2 regions of the Streptomyces sp. NPDC003027 genome follow, and region 2 is predicted to be linked to the other one. Evidence: riboswitches for the same ligand, from Rfam matches in the RefSeq annotation. Region 2 holds a riboswitch; the other holds the start of a gene.

What was found. A riboswitch is a leader RNA that binds a small molecule or an ion and turns the genes downstream of it on or off. The one in region 2 is predicted to bind cyclic di-AMP.
Positions count from the first base shown of each region.
Region 1: it holds a riboswitch for cyclic di-AMP, as region 2 does, so the genes downstream of both, ACWDX6_RS29425 (C40 family peptidase) here and ACWDX6_RS27035 (LysM peptidoglycan-binding domain-containing protein) in region 2, are expected to answer to the same signal.

Region 1 is NZ_JBSFTU010000067.1:1,805-9,142, forward strand. It holds gene ACWDX6_RS29405 (adenosylmethionine--8-amino-7-oxononanoate transaminase) at 1-439, opposite strand, end outside; gene bioB (biotin synthase BioB) at 432-1,712, opposite strand; gene ACWDX6_RS29415 (8-amino-7-oxononanoate synthase) at 1,857-3,062, shown strand; gene ACWDX6_RS29420 (ATP-binding protein) at 3,262-3,690, shown strand; gene ACWDX6_RS29425 (C40 family peptidase) at 3,827-4,303, opposite strand; cyclic di-AMP (ydaO/yuaA leader) riboswitch at 4,307-4,479, opposite strand; gene ACWDX6_RS29430 (urease subunit gamma) at 5,123-5,425, shown strand; gene ACWDX6_RS29435 (urease subunit beta) at 5,439-5,768, shown strand; gene ACWDX6_RS29440 (urease subunit alpha) at 5,761-7,338, shown strand, end outside.
Region 2 is NZ_JBSFTU010000051.1:18,628-25,965, reverse strand. It holds gene ACWDX6_RS27050 (hypothetical protein) at 5-358, opposite strand; gene ACWDX6_RS27045 (Type-2Aa cytolytic delta-endotoxin) at 400-978, shown strand; gene ACWDX6_RS27040 (hypothetical protein) at 1,167-1,937, shown strand; gene ACWDX6_RS27035 (LysM peptidoglycan-binding domain-containing protein) at 2,039-2,956, opposite strand; cyclic di-AMP (ydaO/yuaA leader) riboswitch at 2,959-3,118, opposite strand; gene ACWDX6_RS27030 (PadR family transcriptional regulator) at 3,488-3,871, shown strand; gene ACWDX6_RS27025 (hypothetical protein) at 3,861-4,436, shown strand; gene ACWDX6_RS27020 (carboxylesterase/lipase family protein) at 4,712-6,217, shown strand; gene ACWDX6_RS27015 (hypothetical protein) at 6,383-6,739, shown strand; gene ACWDX6_RS27010 (glutaminase) at 6,853-7,338, shown strand, end outside.

The DNA.
Region 1 (7,338 bases), on a different contig from region 2:
GCCAGGTCAGCAGCCGCCGCTTGCCGGGCCTGCCCACCGAGCGCCAGTACTGCAGGCACATCTTGGCCGCCACCTCGACGGAGACCGAACCGGAGTCGCTGAGGAACACGTGCCGCAGCGGCTCGGGCGTGATCTCCACCAGCCGGGTGGCGAGCCGCACGGCCGGCTCGTGGGTGAGACCGCCGAACATGACATGGCTCATCCGGCCCAGCTGGCCCCGCACCGCCTCGTTGAGGACCGGGTGGTTGTAGCCGTGGATCGCCGACCACCACGAGGACATGCCGTCGATCAACTCCGCCCGGCCGTGCACCGGTTCGGCGAGCCGGAGCCGGACCCCGGCGGCGGACGCCACGACCAGCGGTTCCGCACGGCCCGGCATGGGGCCGTACGGGTGCCAGACGTGCGCCCGGTCCAGGGCGAGCAGTTCGCTGTTACGCATTGGGCGCGAGGTCCGTGCCGGCGCCCCGGCGGCGGACCGCCACCAGGTCCGTACGGGCGTTCGGCGCCTCGGCGGTCTCGGGCGCCGCCGCTTCCCTGGCCTCCGGCACGGGACCGCCGCACGGACCGCAGCCCCCACCCTCGGCGTGCGAGCCGCAGCCCGCCCCGGCTCCGGCCCCGGTCTCCGCGTGCGAGCCGCAGCCCGCCCCGGCTTCCGCCCCGGCCTTCGCGTGCGAGCCGCAGCCGCCCGCCGCCGCGGCGAGCGCGTCGGCCCGGTGCTCGGGAAGCGTCGTGGTGCCCGCCCCCTCCACCTCGAAGCCCGCGTCCGCGATCATGTCCAGGTCCGCCTTGCCGGCCTGGCCCTCGCTCGTCAGATAGTCACCGAGGAAGATCGAGTTCGCCAGGTGCAGCGCCAGCGGCTGCATCGAGCGCAGATGCACCTCGCGGCCGCCCGCGATCCGGACCTCCACGTCCGGGCAGACGAACCGGACCATCGCCAGGATCCGCAGACAGCGCTGCGGGGTGAGGTTCCACTCCTTGGCCAGCGGCGTGCCCTCGAACGGGATCAGGAAGTTCACCGGCACCGAGTCGGGGTCGAGCTCACGCAGCGCGTACACGACGTCGACCAGGTCCTCGTCGCTCTCGCCCATGCCCGCGATCAGACCCGAGCAGGCCGACAGGCCGGCGGCGTGCGCCTTCTGGACGGTGTCCACCCGGTCCGCGTAGGTGTGGGTGGTGGTGATCTCCTCGTACGTCCCCTCGGACGTGTTGAGGTTGTGGTTGTACGCGTCGGCGCCCGCGGCCCGCAGCCGCTCGGCCTGGCCGTCGGAGAGCAGACCGAGGCACGCGCAGACCTCGATGCCCTCGTTCTGCTCCTTGATCGCCTCGATGGTCTTGCCGACCCGGTCCACGTCCCGGTCCGTCGGTCCCCGGCCGCTCGCCACCAGGCAGACCCGCTTCGCGCCGCCCGCCACACCCGCGGCGGCGGCCTGGGACGCCTCGTCCGGCTTCAGCCAGGTGTACTTCAGGATCCCGGCCGTGGAGCCGAGCCGCTGCGAGCAGTACGAGCAGTCCTCCGGGCACAGACCGGACTTCAGATTGACCAGATAGTTCAGCTTCACCCGGCGCCCGAACCACTCACGGCGCACCTTGCCGGCCGCGGCCACCACATCGAGCAGTTCGTCGTCGGAGGTCGCCAGCACGGCGAGCGCTTCTTCACGGGTCGGCAGCTCGCGCCGCAACCCCTTGTCCACCAGGGTGTTCAGCAGGTCCATAAGGGCTGATCCTGGCCTACGGCACACCCCCCGGCCAAGGAGGAACCGAACAACAGCGCCGGTTTGAGGTGTGTGGATCGCCACACTCTGACCTCGGACGCGGCCGGTTAGGGTCTGTGCGCTGCCTACAAAAGGATCTGCCTCATGCTCAGGGACGAGGACACACGGGCCGAGGGCTCGGACGGGGGTTCGGGCACCGGCAGGCGCCGGACCGCGTTCGACTGGACGGACGCCGAGGCGCGCCGCCGCGCGGCGGCCGGTCTCGTCCGCACGCTGAGGCCCCGGGCCGCGGAGTCGGAGCTGCTCGACCTGGCGAGCAACGACTACCTCGGCCTGACCCGGCGCCCCGAGATCACCGAGGCCGCCGCGGACGCCGCCCGGCGCTGGGGCGCGGGCTCGACCGGTTCGCGGCTGGTCACCGGCACGACCCGGCTGCACGCCCGCCTCGAACGCGAACTCGCCGCGTTCTGCGGGTTCGAGGCGGCCCTCGTCTTCTCCTCCGGGTACACGGCCAATCTGGCCGCCCTCACCGCGCTGAGCGGCCGCGGCTCCCTGATCGTCTCGGACGCGGGCAACCACGCCTCGATCGTGGACGGCTGCCGGCTCTCTCGCGCGGAGACGGCCGTGGTCCCGCACCGCGACCCCGAGGCCGTACGCAAGACGCTGCACGCCCACGGCGGGCGGCGGGCCCTCGCCGTCACCGACTCGGTCTTCTCGGTGGACGGCGACAAGGCCCCGCTGGCCGAACTGGCCCGGGCCTGCCGGGACCACGGCGCCGCGCTCGTCGTCGACGACGCCCACGGCCTGGGCGTCCTCGGGACGGGCGGCCGGGGCGCCCCGCACGCCGCCGGTCTCGCCGGTGACGACGACGTCGTCGCCACCCTGACCCTCTCCAAGTCCCTCGGCAGCCAGGGCGGCGCCGTCCTCGGCCCCGCCCGGGTCATCGAGCACCTGGTCAACGCGGCCCGGACGTTCATCTTCGACACCGGGCTCGCCCCGGCCGCCGTGGGTGCCGCACTCGCGAGCCTGCGCCTGCTCCACGACGAGCCCGGGCTCGCGGAGCGCGCGAGGACGGTGGCCACCACCCTGCACCGGCTCCTCACCGACGCCGGGCTGACCGCCGTACGCCCGGACGCGGCCGTGGTCTCGGTGCGCGCCCCCTCGCCGGAGGCGGCGCTGGCGTGGGCGGCGGACTGCCGGGCGGAGGGCCTGGCGGTGGGCTGCTTCCGGCCCCCTTCGGTGCCGGACGGCATCTCCCGGCTGCGGCTCACGGCCCGCGCGGACCTCAGCGACGCCCAGATCGCCGAGGCGGTGGCGACGATCGTCCGCACCGCTCCGGGTGCTTCCTAGGCTCTGTCCGGCGGATCGAGATGGGATGCCTTAGGGGAGAGCCGCCTCAAAAAGGTTGCGCCTCGCCGGAGTTCACCGCATCGGGGGACAGATATCGGCATATCTTGGGGGATCGCCACCCATGGCGGCACGTCCGGTGGCACTCTGACGGCGAGCGCAATCCGGGGCGGGGCCCCGGTGGGAAAGGGACAGCGTCGCCATGGCAGACCATCAGGAAGCAACCGTCACTCTGCCGAGCGATCCCGCCTCGGTGTCCGCCGCCCGAAGATATGTCGACGACGTCCTCGGCGAGTGGGGACTCCCGGACGGAAGCGACACCGCCGACACCGTCCGGCTGATCGTCTCGGAACTGGCCACCAACGCCGTGCAGCACACCTTCGGCCAGTCGCCCAACTTCACCGTCGACGTCCGCCTGGAGCGCGAGGAGTGGCTGTGCGTCGGCGTCACCGACAGCCATCCGCGCCGGCCCCGGCGGCTGCCGGCGGCCGTGCAGCAGGACAACGGCCGGGGGATGGTGATCATCCGCTATCTGGCGGCCGAGGCGGGCGGCCGGCTCTCGGTCACCCCGACCGACGACGGCGGCAAGACCGTCTGGATCACCCTGCCCTGGAAGGCGTCCCTGGTCTAGGGGGCGTCTTGCCGATCATGCCGGGCTGGCGTGCGGCCCTGCTCACCGTCCCGCTCGCGGGGAGCTGAGCCGGTGCGGAGGGGGGCGGTGGCGTCACCGCGCCCCTTCGGCATCTCGTCCGCCGGATGGCGGCCCGTCAGCGGACCCGGCCGTAGTAGATCTTCGAGGACCAGATCTTGTCGAGCTTCACCCAGGAGCCGGTCTTGGGGGAGTGCCAGATCTTGTTGCCACCGGCGTAGATGCCCACGTGGTAGACCCTTCCACCGGAGTGGAAGAAGACCAGGTCGCCCCGTTGCCTGCTGGAGGCGGAGATGTGCCGGGTCTTGTTGTACTGCTGCTGCGCGGTACGGGGCAGCGACTTGCCCGCCTTCTTGTACGAGTAGAGCGTGAGCCCCGAGCAGTCGAACCTGCTCGGCCCGGTCGCTCCGTACTTGTAAGGCGATCCCTTCTTGGAGGCGGCGATGCGCAGCGCCTTGTCGGCGTGTGCGGTCGCGGCCTGGGCCTCCGGTGCGCCGCCCGGCGCCAGCAGCGTGCCGCCGACGGCGGCGAGGGTGAGAGCCGAGACGGCTCCGGCTCGGGACAGCAGGGACGGGACATGAATCTGCGCAGTCATGCGCAACCCTTCGTCAGCCGCCTGTGAAGGATGACCTGTCGGGTTCGGGCAGGCGAAGATGCCCGGCCGCGGCTGCGGCTTCACCCCGAGGAACGGCCCACCTGCTCGGTCGTCCCGTGCTGCTCGGGTCCTCCACTCCTGCCGATCCACTCCTGTCGACCAGACGTCCGGGACAGCGGCAGGACTCGGCGTCCGCCCGGACCGCCCCGCCGCGGTGGCGGGGGCTTGTCGTCGTGAGGGATCTTGACCCACACACTGGTCGAAAACCGAGCTGAAACGGCGATATGTGAGGCTCCTCACGACTGATCCATTCGAGTGGACAAGAAGGTTTCGTGATCTTCAGAGGTTTGTTCGACGAGCCCCGTACCAGGGCTGGAACAGCCGATTCCGCCAGATGTGTGCACCTGTTCTGCAACTCACCCCTCCCATAAGTCGATTCATCGACTACGCCGAACGAGGGAGGGTTTTCACGGCGCCGGTGCTCCGAGTGGACCTCGACACGACACGCGGGAATGTCAACTGGCGGGGGGCGCCGGGGAGCATCGGCTCGGTCGCCCGTGTCGACCCGCCGCATCGGCTCCGGGTGAGCGGAGCCGCTTCGGCATCGCCGCCCGCCATCGCGAGCCGGGCGCGGGCAAACCCGGCGGGCCGATGTCCACGGGGACGCAAAGCCCGAGTTAACGCGCCGGAAAAACTTCCGCCCTAACGTGCAATGTCTGACCCAGCAGCGCCGCTACGCGGCTCGACACCGTGTGGAAGATCGGTAACGTCCGCTGCTGTCCGGGAGAGCCGCCCGGTGGACGACTGTGAGGTGGAAGCGTGCAACTGACCCCGCATGAGCAGGAACGCCTGCTCATCCATGTGGCGGCGGACGTGGCCGAGAAGCGCAGGGCACGCGGGGTGAAGCTCAACCACCCCGAGTCCATCGCGTTGATCACCGCCCACATTCTGGAGGGCGCACGGGACGGCCGTACGGTCGCCGAGCTCATGGCCTCCGGCCGCAAGGTCCTCTCCCGTGAGGACGTCATGGCCGGCATCCCCGAGATGATCCACGACGTGCAGGTCGAGGCCACCTTCCCGGACGGCACCAAGCTCGTCACCGTCCACGATCCGATCGTGTGACGGGGGAGCGACGATGATTCCCGGAGAGATCCTGTACGGGGACGGCCCCGTGGCCCTCAACGAGGGCCGCCCCGTCACCCGCCTCACGGTCCTGAACGCCGCCGACCGCCCCGTCCAGGTCGGCTCCCACTACCACTTCGCCGAGGCCAATCCCGGTCTCGACTTCGACCGCGCCGCCGCGCGCGGTCTGCGGCTCCACATCGCCGCGGGCACCGCCGTGCGCTTCGAACCCGGCATCCCCGTGGAGGTCGAACTCGTACCGCTGGCGGGCCGCCGACTGGTCCCCGGCCTGCGCGGCGAGACCGCCGGCGCGCTCGACACCGAGGGGGCCGACCGTGCCTGACCTGCACCGTTCCGTCTACGCCGACCTCTTCGGCCCCACCACCGGTGACCGTATCCGGCTCGCCGACACCGACCTGCTCGTCGAGATCGAGGAGGACCGCTCGGGCGGACCCGGCCGCGCCGGCGACGAAGCCGTCTTCGGCGGCGGCAAGGTCATCCGCGAGTCCATGGGCCAGTCCCGGACGACCCGCGCCGAGGGCGCGCCCGACACCGTCGTGACCGGGGCCGTGATCATCGACCACTGGGGTGTCGTCAAGGCCGACATCGGCATCCGCGACGGCCGGATCACCGCACTCGGAAAGGCCGGCAACCCCGATACCATGGACGGCGTCCACCCCGGCCTCGTGATCGGACCGGAGACCGAGGTCATCGCCGGCAACGGCAGAATCGTCACCGCCGGAGCCGTCGACGCCCACGTCCACTTCATCTCACCGACCGTCGTCGAGCAGGCGCTCGCCACCGGCATCACCACCCTCGTCGGCGGCGGCACGGGCCCGGCCGAAGGAACCAAGGCGACCACCGTCACCCCCGGCCCCTGGCATCTCGCCCGGATGTTCGAGGCGCTGGACACGTTCCCCGTCAACATCGGGCTGCTCGGCAAGGGCAACACCATGTCGCGGGAGGCCATGCACTCGCAGCTCCGGGGCGGCGCGCTCGGCTTCAAGATCCACGAGGACTGGGGGGCCACCCCGGCCGTGATCGACGCCTGCCTCGGTGTCTGCGACGAGACCGGTGCCCAGCTCGCCATCCACACCGACACCCTGAACGAGGCGGGCTTCGTCGGCGACACCCTCGCCGCCATCGCGGGCCGCACCATCCACGCGTACCACACCGAAGGCGCGGGCGGGGGGCACGCGCCCGACATCATCACCGTCGTCTCCGAGCCGTACGTGCTGCCCAGCTCGACCAACCCGACCCGGCCGCACACCCTCAACACCGTCGAGGAGCACCTCGACATGCTGATGGTCTGCCACCACCTCAACCCGGCCGTCCCCGAGGACCTCGCCTTCGCCGAGTCCCGTATCCGGCCCTCGACCATCGCCGCCGAGGACATCCTCCACGACCTCGGCGCCATCTCGATCATCTCCTCCGACTCCCAGGCCATGGGACGCGTCGGCGAGGTCATCATGCGCACCTGGCAGACCGCGCACGTGATGAAGAAGCGCCGGGGCGCGCTGCCCGGAGACGGCCGCGCCGACAACCACCGCGCCCGCCGCTACGTCGCCAAGTACACGATCAACCCGGCCGTCGCCCAGGGGATGGACCACCTGATCGGCTCGGTCGAGCCCGGCAAGCTCGCCGACCTGGTGCTCTGGGAGCCGGCGTTCTTCGGTGTGAAGCCGCTGGCCGTGCTCAAGGGCGGCCAGATCGCGTACGCCCAGATGGGCGACGCCAACGCCTCCATCCCCACCCCTCAGCCGGTCATGCCCCGCCCGATGTTCGGAGCGCTCGGCAAGGCGGCCGTCACCGGGTCGGTCAACTTCACCGCGCAGGCGGCGATCGAGGACGACCTGCCCCAACGGCTCGGGGTGGGAAAGGAGTTCGTGGCGATCGGCAGCACCCGCCGGGTC
Region 2 (7,338 bases):
CGTACTAGCCGGCCGCCGACCGGCGCGCGGGGCTGTCGAAGGACTCGACGGGGTTCAGGCAGGGGAGCGTCTCGCACGGCTGGCCGGTGAAGAAGCGGACCATGAGGTCGGCCAGTTCGGCGTCGCGTTCGATCTGGACGAGGTGATCCGACTCCTTGATTCCCCGTGTCCACCGAAGGTCAGCCCTGCGCAGGGCAGTGCCACGCCGGACGGCCACGGCCCGGCGCGAGACATCGACCGACGGCGGGGACGGCGCGCGGCCGCCGACGGTCCTCGGGCGGGCGGTGGCCGGGCCCCGTGCGGGCGGCGCCGTCCGCACGGCGGGACGCCGTCGCCCCGCGGACCGCCCCCTCGGCATACTGACCCCTCCTTGATCAGCCCGACACCGCAGGAGGAGCATTGACCGCCGACTTCAAGACCGTCATCGAGGTGGGCCCGGGCCATCTCGACCAGGCCCACGCCATCGACCGGTTGTTCCAGCAGGCGATCGCCCCGGCGACCGTCAACTTCGACTTCGACAACATCAGGGCGGCGGCCGCCGCCATACCCGACAGCGACATCGTGAAGATGGTCCGCGGCTGGGGACTCCAGGAGAACGCCCCCGTGATGGTCATGGTGCTCTCCCTGAAGGAGGCCGTACGCCAGGCGCTCCCCGGAGAGTTCGCGGACGCCGCCTTCTGGGGCACCATCGAGAAGGAGCTCGTCCACGCGTTCACCGGCCTCGCCGCGCAGGAGGGCGAGCCGGGGCTCTCGTACTACGAAGAGGCGGAGGACCGGACCAGCTACTACCGGGACCTGTTCTTCGCGCTGCAGGACGAGGAGACCGGCGCGTACATGTACGCGATCGCCTTCTGCATCGACGTGACCGTCGGCCTCGACAAGGCCCGGGTCGGCGCCCTGGAGATCGCCGACGTCGCCCCGTACGCGATCCGCCTCAACGCGATCGTGGTGCGCCAGCGGCTGGGGCTCGCCGCCTGATCCTCCTCCGGAGGGCGACCACCCGCCCCGGCCCGCCGTCCCGGGCCGGACGAGGACGCCGCCGCCATAGGGGCATCGGCCGGTCGCGTGCCCTGGACGGGTGAGTGTGCGGGCCGGGGGACAGAGTCGGACGCGGATCGGGTACGGATCGCTGCGTTGCTTCCCCCAACCTCGGAGGATGCTGTCCCATGCCCGTCCGCAAGGCCGCCGCCCGAGCGCTGATGAGCACCCTGTGCGCAGCGCTGCTCCTCGCCGCCTGCACGAAGACACCGCCCCTGCCACCCATCACGGGAGCGGCGGGACCGCCCGGCCAACGAGACGCCGCACCCCACGACCGCCCCACCCCTCCGCCGACGCCGTCCTCGGCCGACCGCATCCCGGGAGTGGGACCGCTCACCCGCGGGCGGGTGCCCGACGGCACCGGGCAGGCCCTCGTCGTACTCGGAGAGACGGCGGACACCAACCGGGCCACCGCCGTGCTCTACGAACGCGACGAACGCAAGCAGTGGCGTCGCGTGGCGGGACCGTGGTCCGCGCACAACGCGCTGCGCGGCTGGACCCCCCGCCATGTGGCGGACGATCTGCGCACCCCGATCGGCGTGTTCCGCATCGGGGACGCCGGCGGACGACTGCCCGACCCGGGCACGCTGCTGCCGTACGACCAGGACGAGGAGTTCGCGCTCGACGGCACCGGCTTCGCCGGGGAGCCGCTGGAAGGCTCCTTCGACTACGTGATCGCCATCGACTACAACCGCGTTCCCGGTACGACCCCGCTCAACAAGGAACGGCCCCTCGGACTCGGGCGGGGCGGAGGCGTATGGATCCACGTCGACCACGGCGGACCCACCCAGGCGTGCGTCTCGCTTCCCCGCGACGTCATGCCGCGACTCCTGCGCGCGCTGGACCCGCGGAAGGAACCGGTCGTCGTCATGGGGCCGAAGGCGGACATCGCACGCTGAGTGCCGACGTTCCCCGGCCGTCGGCCCCGCTCCACCGCAGGACGAACGTACGAGAGGGGCTCCTGGCCGACGGCCCGGAGCCCCTCCTGCGCGGCGCCGGATCAGTAGGGGCCGTTGACGTTGTCGATGGAGCCGTAGCGGTCGGCGGCGTAGTTGCACGCCGCGGTGATGTTGGCGACCGGGTCGAAGAGGTCCATCGACGTACCGGGCACGTGGTAGGCGAGGAAGGTCGGCTCGATCACCTGGAGCAGGCCCTTCGAGGGGGTGCCCTTCGCGGCGTTGGAGTCCCAGAGGTTGATCGCCTGCGGGTTGCCCGAGGACTCGCGCATGATGTTGCGGTGGATGCCGTCGTACGTGCCGGGGATGCCGTACCGGGCCATGACGTCCAGCGACTCCCGGATCCAGCCGTCGAGGTCGTTGGTGTACTGCTTGGCGGCCGATGGGGCGGCCGGGGCAGCCGCCGTGGCCGCCGTCGGCGCCTGGCCGGCGGCGCCGCGCTCCTGGGAACGGCTGGCGCGGTCGGTGGTGGACGTCGCGGCCTTCTTCGGCTTCGCCTCGGCCTTCGGCGCTGCCTTCGCCTTGGCCTTCGCCTTAGTCTTCGGCTGCGCCTCGGGGGCGCCCGCCGACTGCTTGCGAATCGTCAGTTCGAGACCAGGGTGAATGAGTGACGGGTTGTCACCCACGGCGCTGCGGTTGATGCGGTACAGGACTTTCCAGCCACCCGGAACCCTCTGCTCCGCCGCGATCACCGAAAGGGAGTCACCGCGCTCCACCGTGTACTTCTCGGCGGCGGTTCCGGGTGTCGCGGGAAGCGTTTCTCTGATCTTTTCGACGGTCCTCGCGGCGGTCTTCTCCGCGGCGATTCCGGTGGGAGCGCCGGCCGCCGTGGCGGGAGCGGCGTGGGCGGCGGCGGTCGCGACCAGGGGCAGGGCCAGTGCGGCGCCGCCCGTACTCGCGAGGGCGATGCCCCGGGAGAGAGGGCGTGGCTTGGGGCGCCGGTGCTTACCGTGTGCGGGCATGACGAGTTCCTCTCCGGCGCCTGCGGGGTGAGCTGTCGGGTTCGGGCTGGAGATGCCCGGCCGCACGCGTGCGACTTCACCCCGATCCGATCCGGATTTCCGAACCGGAGAGAAAAGTGGGTCCCCCGCTCCTGCCGACGGGTGAATAGGCGGTCTTTCGGACGGTGGCAGGATTCGGCGATCCGTCCGAATGCAGGTGACCGTAGGCGAGGAATGTCGCCGAAAACAAGTCTCCCGGCCCCCGGGAATTCCGGAATGCGGACGACGTGTGTGACGCCGCCCTCGGTGCGGGGTCCGAACGCGCCGAACTCCCTTTGCGGGTATGCCGAGGGGCGGGGGAGAAGGCGGTTCCGTCGACCGGCCGTGATTCACGTCACCCAGTGACCGATATCGCCCTTAACTGGAAATTCACCTCCCTGAGGAGAATCGAAAAGAAAACGAATAACGCCCCTTCCTGTCCCTTTTGGTGCTTTATCTCCCCGCGTGGCCACTGCCTTGCGGCGCAAGGTAGTGCTGTCTATCATGCACCGCATGACAAAGGAGCTGCCGGGCGCCGGTGACCAGCGGCGCAGCCAGCTTCTGCGCGGAGTGCTCGACCTCTGCCTGCTCGCCCTGATCGCCGAACGCCCCCGATACGGCTTCGAGTTCGTCGAGGCACTCACGGACAGCGGGCTGGAGCTGGTCAGCGAGGGCAGCATCTATCCCCTGCTGTCCCGGATGGAGCGGGCCGGACTCGTCGAGTCGTTCCGCGCGCCGTCGTCCAGCGGAGGCGCACCCCGGAAGTACTACCGGCTGACCGGGGCGGGCCGCGCCGAACTGGACCGGGGGCGGACCGTCTGGCGCACCTTCGCCGCGCAGGCCGGCCGTGTCCTCACCGACACCGACGAACCCACGGGGGAACAGCATGACAACTGAGCAGATACTCGCGGTCTGCCGCAGCAACTGGGAGTACCGCGGCCTCGACGACGCCGCCGTCCGCGACATGCTCGCCGAGCTCTCCGCCCACCTCCAGGACGCGGAGGCCGCCGGACGCGCACCACGCGACGTCGTCGGCGAGGACGTCAAGGCGTTCGCCGCCTCCTGGGCCCGGGCGCGCAGGCCGCTGCACCACAGAGTCCTCCGGATGGGCGCGATGGTCCTCTTCGTCGCGGGCACGCTCCTGCTGGTCACGCACCTCCTCCGCTGGGCGCCGGCCGTGGACATCACCGCGGGCCGCCTGGCCTTCTGGCTCGCCATCGCCGTGGTCACCGTCGTCCTGGAACTGCGCCGCGGCTCCCTCGGCCCGGGCAGGAGCTGGCTCCTGGCACTCCTCGTCGGCATGCCGGTCCTCCTGCTCACCGACGCGCTCACGGGCGACGCCCCGCTCTTCCGCCTGCCGCTGTGGGGCACGGTGCTGCTGACCCTGCCGGGACTCACGTACGCCGTCGCCGAGGCGCGCGCCGAGAAGCGCCGGCCCGCCCCCGCCGCCGACCGCGCTTGACACGGACTCACCGCCGACAGGACCTGACGGCGTCTCACCGCCGACCGCACCTGACGCCGATTCAGAGCCGAACCGGACACGACGCCGTCTCAGAGCCGGACCGGACGTGCCTCGGCCGGTGTGGGCAGCCGGCCGAGGCAGGACGGTGCGGCGCCGCGAGTCCGGCCGTATCGCCGCAGGTGAAAGCCCGATAACCCGATTGCAGGGCTCTGTGTGCCGTGGGAGTCTGTGCTGCCGCGCGGACGGACCGACGGCGAGCGGAGGGGGAAACATCTGTGGGTGCGTCAGCGGCACGCGACATCGTGGCGACGAAGCTCGGCACGGTGCGGGGGGAGACCAGAAACGGGCTGCGCGTCACACGCGGAATCCCCTACGCCGCCCCGCCGTTCGGAGCCGGCCGGTTCCGCGAGCCCCTGCCCGCCGAGCCCTGGGACGGGGTACGAGACTGCACCCGCTTCGGTCCCGTCTCCCCGCAGTCCGCCGAACTGCCCGGAGCCCCGGTCTGGCGCCCCGGCGACGAGGACATCCTCACCCTCAACATCTGGTCGCCGGCCGAGACGTCCGGCCCGCTCCCCGTGCTGTTCTGGATCCACGGCGGCGCCTACACCTTCGGCTCCTCGGCCCAGCCCGACTACGACGGGTCCGCGCTCGCCCGGACCGGACTCACCGTGGTCACCTGCAACTACCGTCTGGGCTTCGAGGGATTCGGACACGTCCCCGGCTTCCCCGACAACCGCGGCCTGCTCGACCAGATCGCCGCACTGGAATGGGTACGGGACAACATCACCGCATTCGGCGGCGACCCGGACCGCGTCACGGTGGCCGGACAGTCCGCGGGCGCCGGCTCGATCGCCTGTCTGATGAGCGGCGCGCGAGCCGGCGGACTCTTCCGCCGCGCCGTCGCGCACAGCGTCCCCGACGCCTACTTCCCGCCGGAGCTCGCCGCCGGGCTCGCCCGCAAGGTGGCGCGGGCCGCCGGTGTGGAACCGACCTCCGAGGGGCTTCTCTCCGCGACGCCGCAGGCCCTCGTCGAGGCCTCGGACCGCGTGGTCGCCCAGTACGCGGCCGACCCGGAGTCAGGACCCCTCCACTACGACACGGTCATCTACGGCCCGGTCCTCGACGGGACGCTGCTCACCGCGGACCCGGTCGACGCCTTCTCCGCCGGCGCCGGCCGTGACGTCGACCTCCTGGTGTGCCACACCACCGAGGAATACTGGCTGATGCGGCAGGTCGGCAGCATGCCCCCGGTCACGACCGAAGACGGCCTGGCACGCTTCGCCGCGGAGTACGGCCTTCCCGGCGACCTCGTCGAGCGGTACCGCGCCCTCCTGCCCGAGGAGCCCGTGCTCGACCTCCACCTCGCGCTCGCCGGTGACGCGCTCTTCGCCACCCACAGCGTCCGCCTCGCGCAGGCCCACGCCCGGGCCGGCGGCCGGACCCACCTCTCCCGGTTCGACCGCCGCCGTACCCGCCCCGACGGCACACGGGTACGGGCCTGGCACGCCGCGGACGTCCCCTTCGCCCTCGGCACCCTGGACGCCGCCGGCGTCGACTTCCTCACCGGCGGCCCCGTCGACGCGGACGACCGCGACCTCTCGCGGCGCATGGTCCGCGCCTGGTCCGGCTTCGCCACCGCCGGCGACCCCGGCTGGGCGCCGCTCGACGGCCCGTCCGGAACTCCGGTCCACGTCTGGGCCGTCCCCGGCGACCGCGAGGAGGGCCCCTCGGCGACCCACGCCCTGTGGCACGACGTACGAGCCGCCGCGCTGCGGCTGTGAGACGCCCCCGCCGACCCGACCGCCGGGACACCCTCGGCAAGCGGGATAATCGGCGTGTCGACCGACACGTCGATCGCCCAGTCAAGCCATGTGACAGGTGAAGCCGCACGCGACGCCCGGCCGTGCCCCGGCCCGGCGTCGCGCCGCAGGAGAGGAAGACCACCGATGGACGTCCAGCACTTCGAGCGCGTCAACGCGTTCATCGAGGCGCGCCTCCGCCCGCTGTTCGACGCCGAGACGGGCAGCGAGCACGGCTTCGGCATGGACGACACCTCCCGCTCCCTGCGCGCGCTCCTCAACACGGTGAAGGCCGCGGCTGCGGTCAAGGGCCTCGCCGCGCAGCGGGCCGGCGCCGACCGGGTGACGCGCGACATCATCGACCAGGCGCTGGAGCACAACTGGGACGTACTGCGCGGTGTCGCACGACACTGGGAGGACCACCCCGACTTCCTCCGCGAGTTCAAGCGCCACGCCTGGGAGCTCGACGAGAGCCCCGCCGCCGCGGCCACCACGGAGAACTGACCCGGGAGAGCGCTCTCGGCGCTCACGGCACGCCGGCGACGGCGGCCCGCCCATGCGCGCCGAGCACCCCGCCTCGGCCCCCGATCCGGCCGACCGGGCGGCCGGACGGCACAATGGCGATCATGCTCCAGTCCTTCCTGCCCGTGCTCGAGCGCATCGCCGAGGAAATGGCGGACCTCGCCGTCCGCGGCCGGCCCGCCGACTACATCCCGGCACTCGCCTCCGCCGACCCCCGGCGCTTCGGGATGGCCGTGGCCGAACTCGACGGGACCGTGTACGGCGTGGGGGACTGGCAGCACCCGTTCTCGACCCAGTCCGTCACCAAGGTCTTCACCCTCGCCCTCTCCCTCGCCCGCGAGGGAGACGCCCTCTGGGAGCACGTGGGACGCGAGCCGTCGGGCAACCCCTTCAACTCGCTCGTACAGCTGGAGTACGAGAACGGCATCCCCCGCAACCCCTTCATCAACGCCGGCGCCCTCGTCGTCACCGACCGGCTGCACCGGCTCACCGGAGACGCGTCGGGCTGCCTGCTCGACTTCCTCCGCGCCGAGAGCGGCAACCAGGACCTCGACTTCGACCGCGACGTGGCGGCCTCGGAG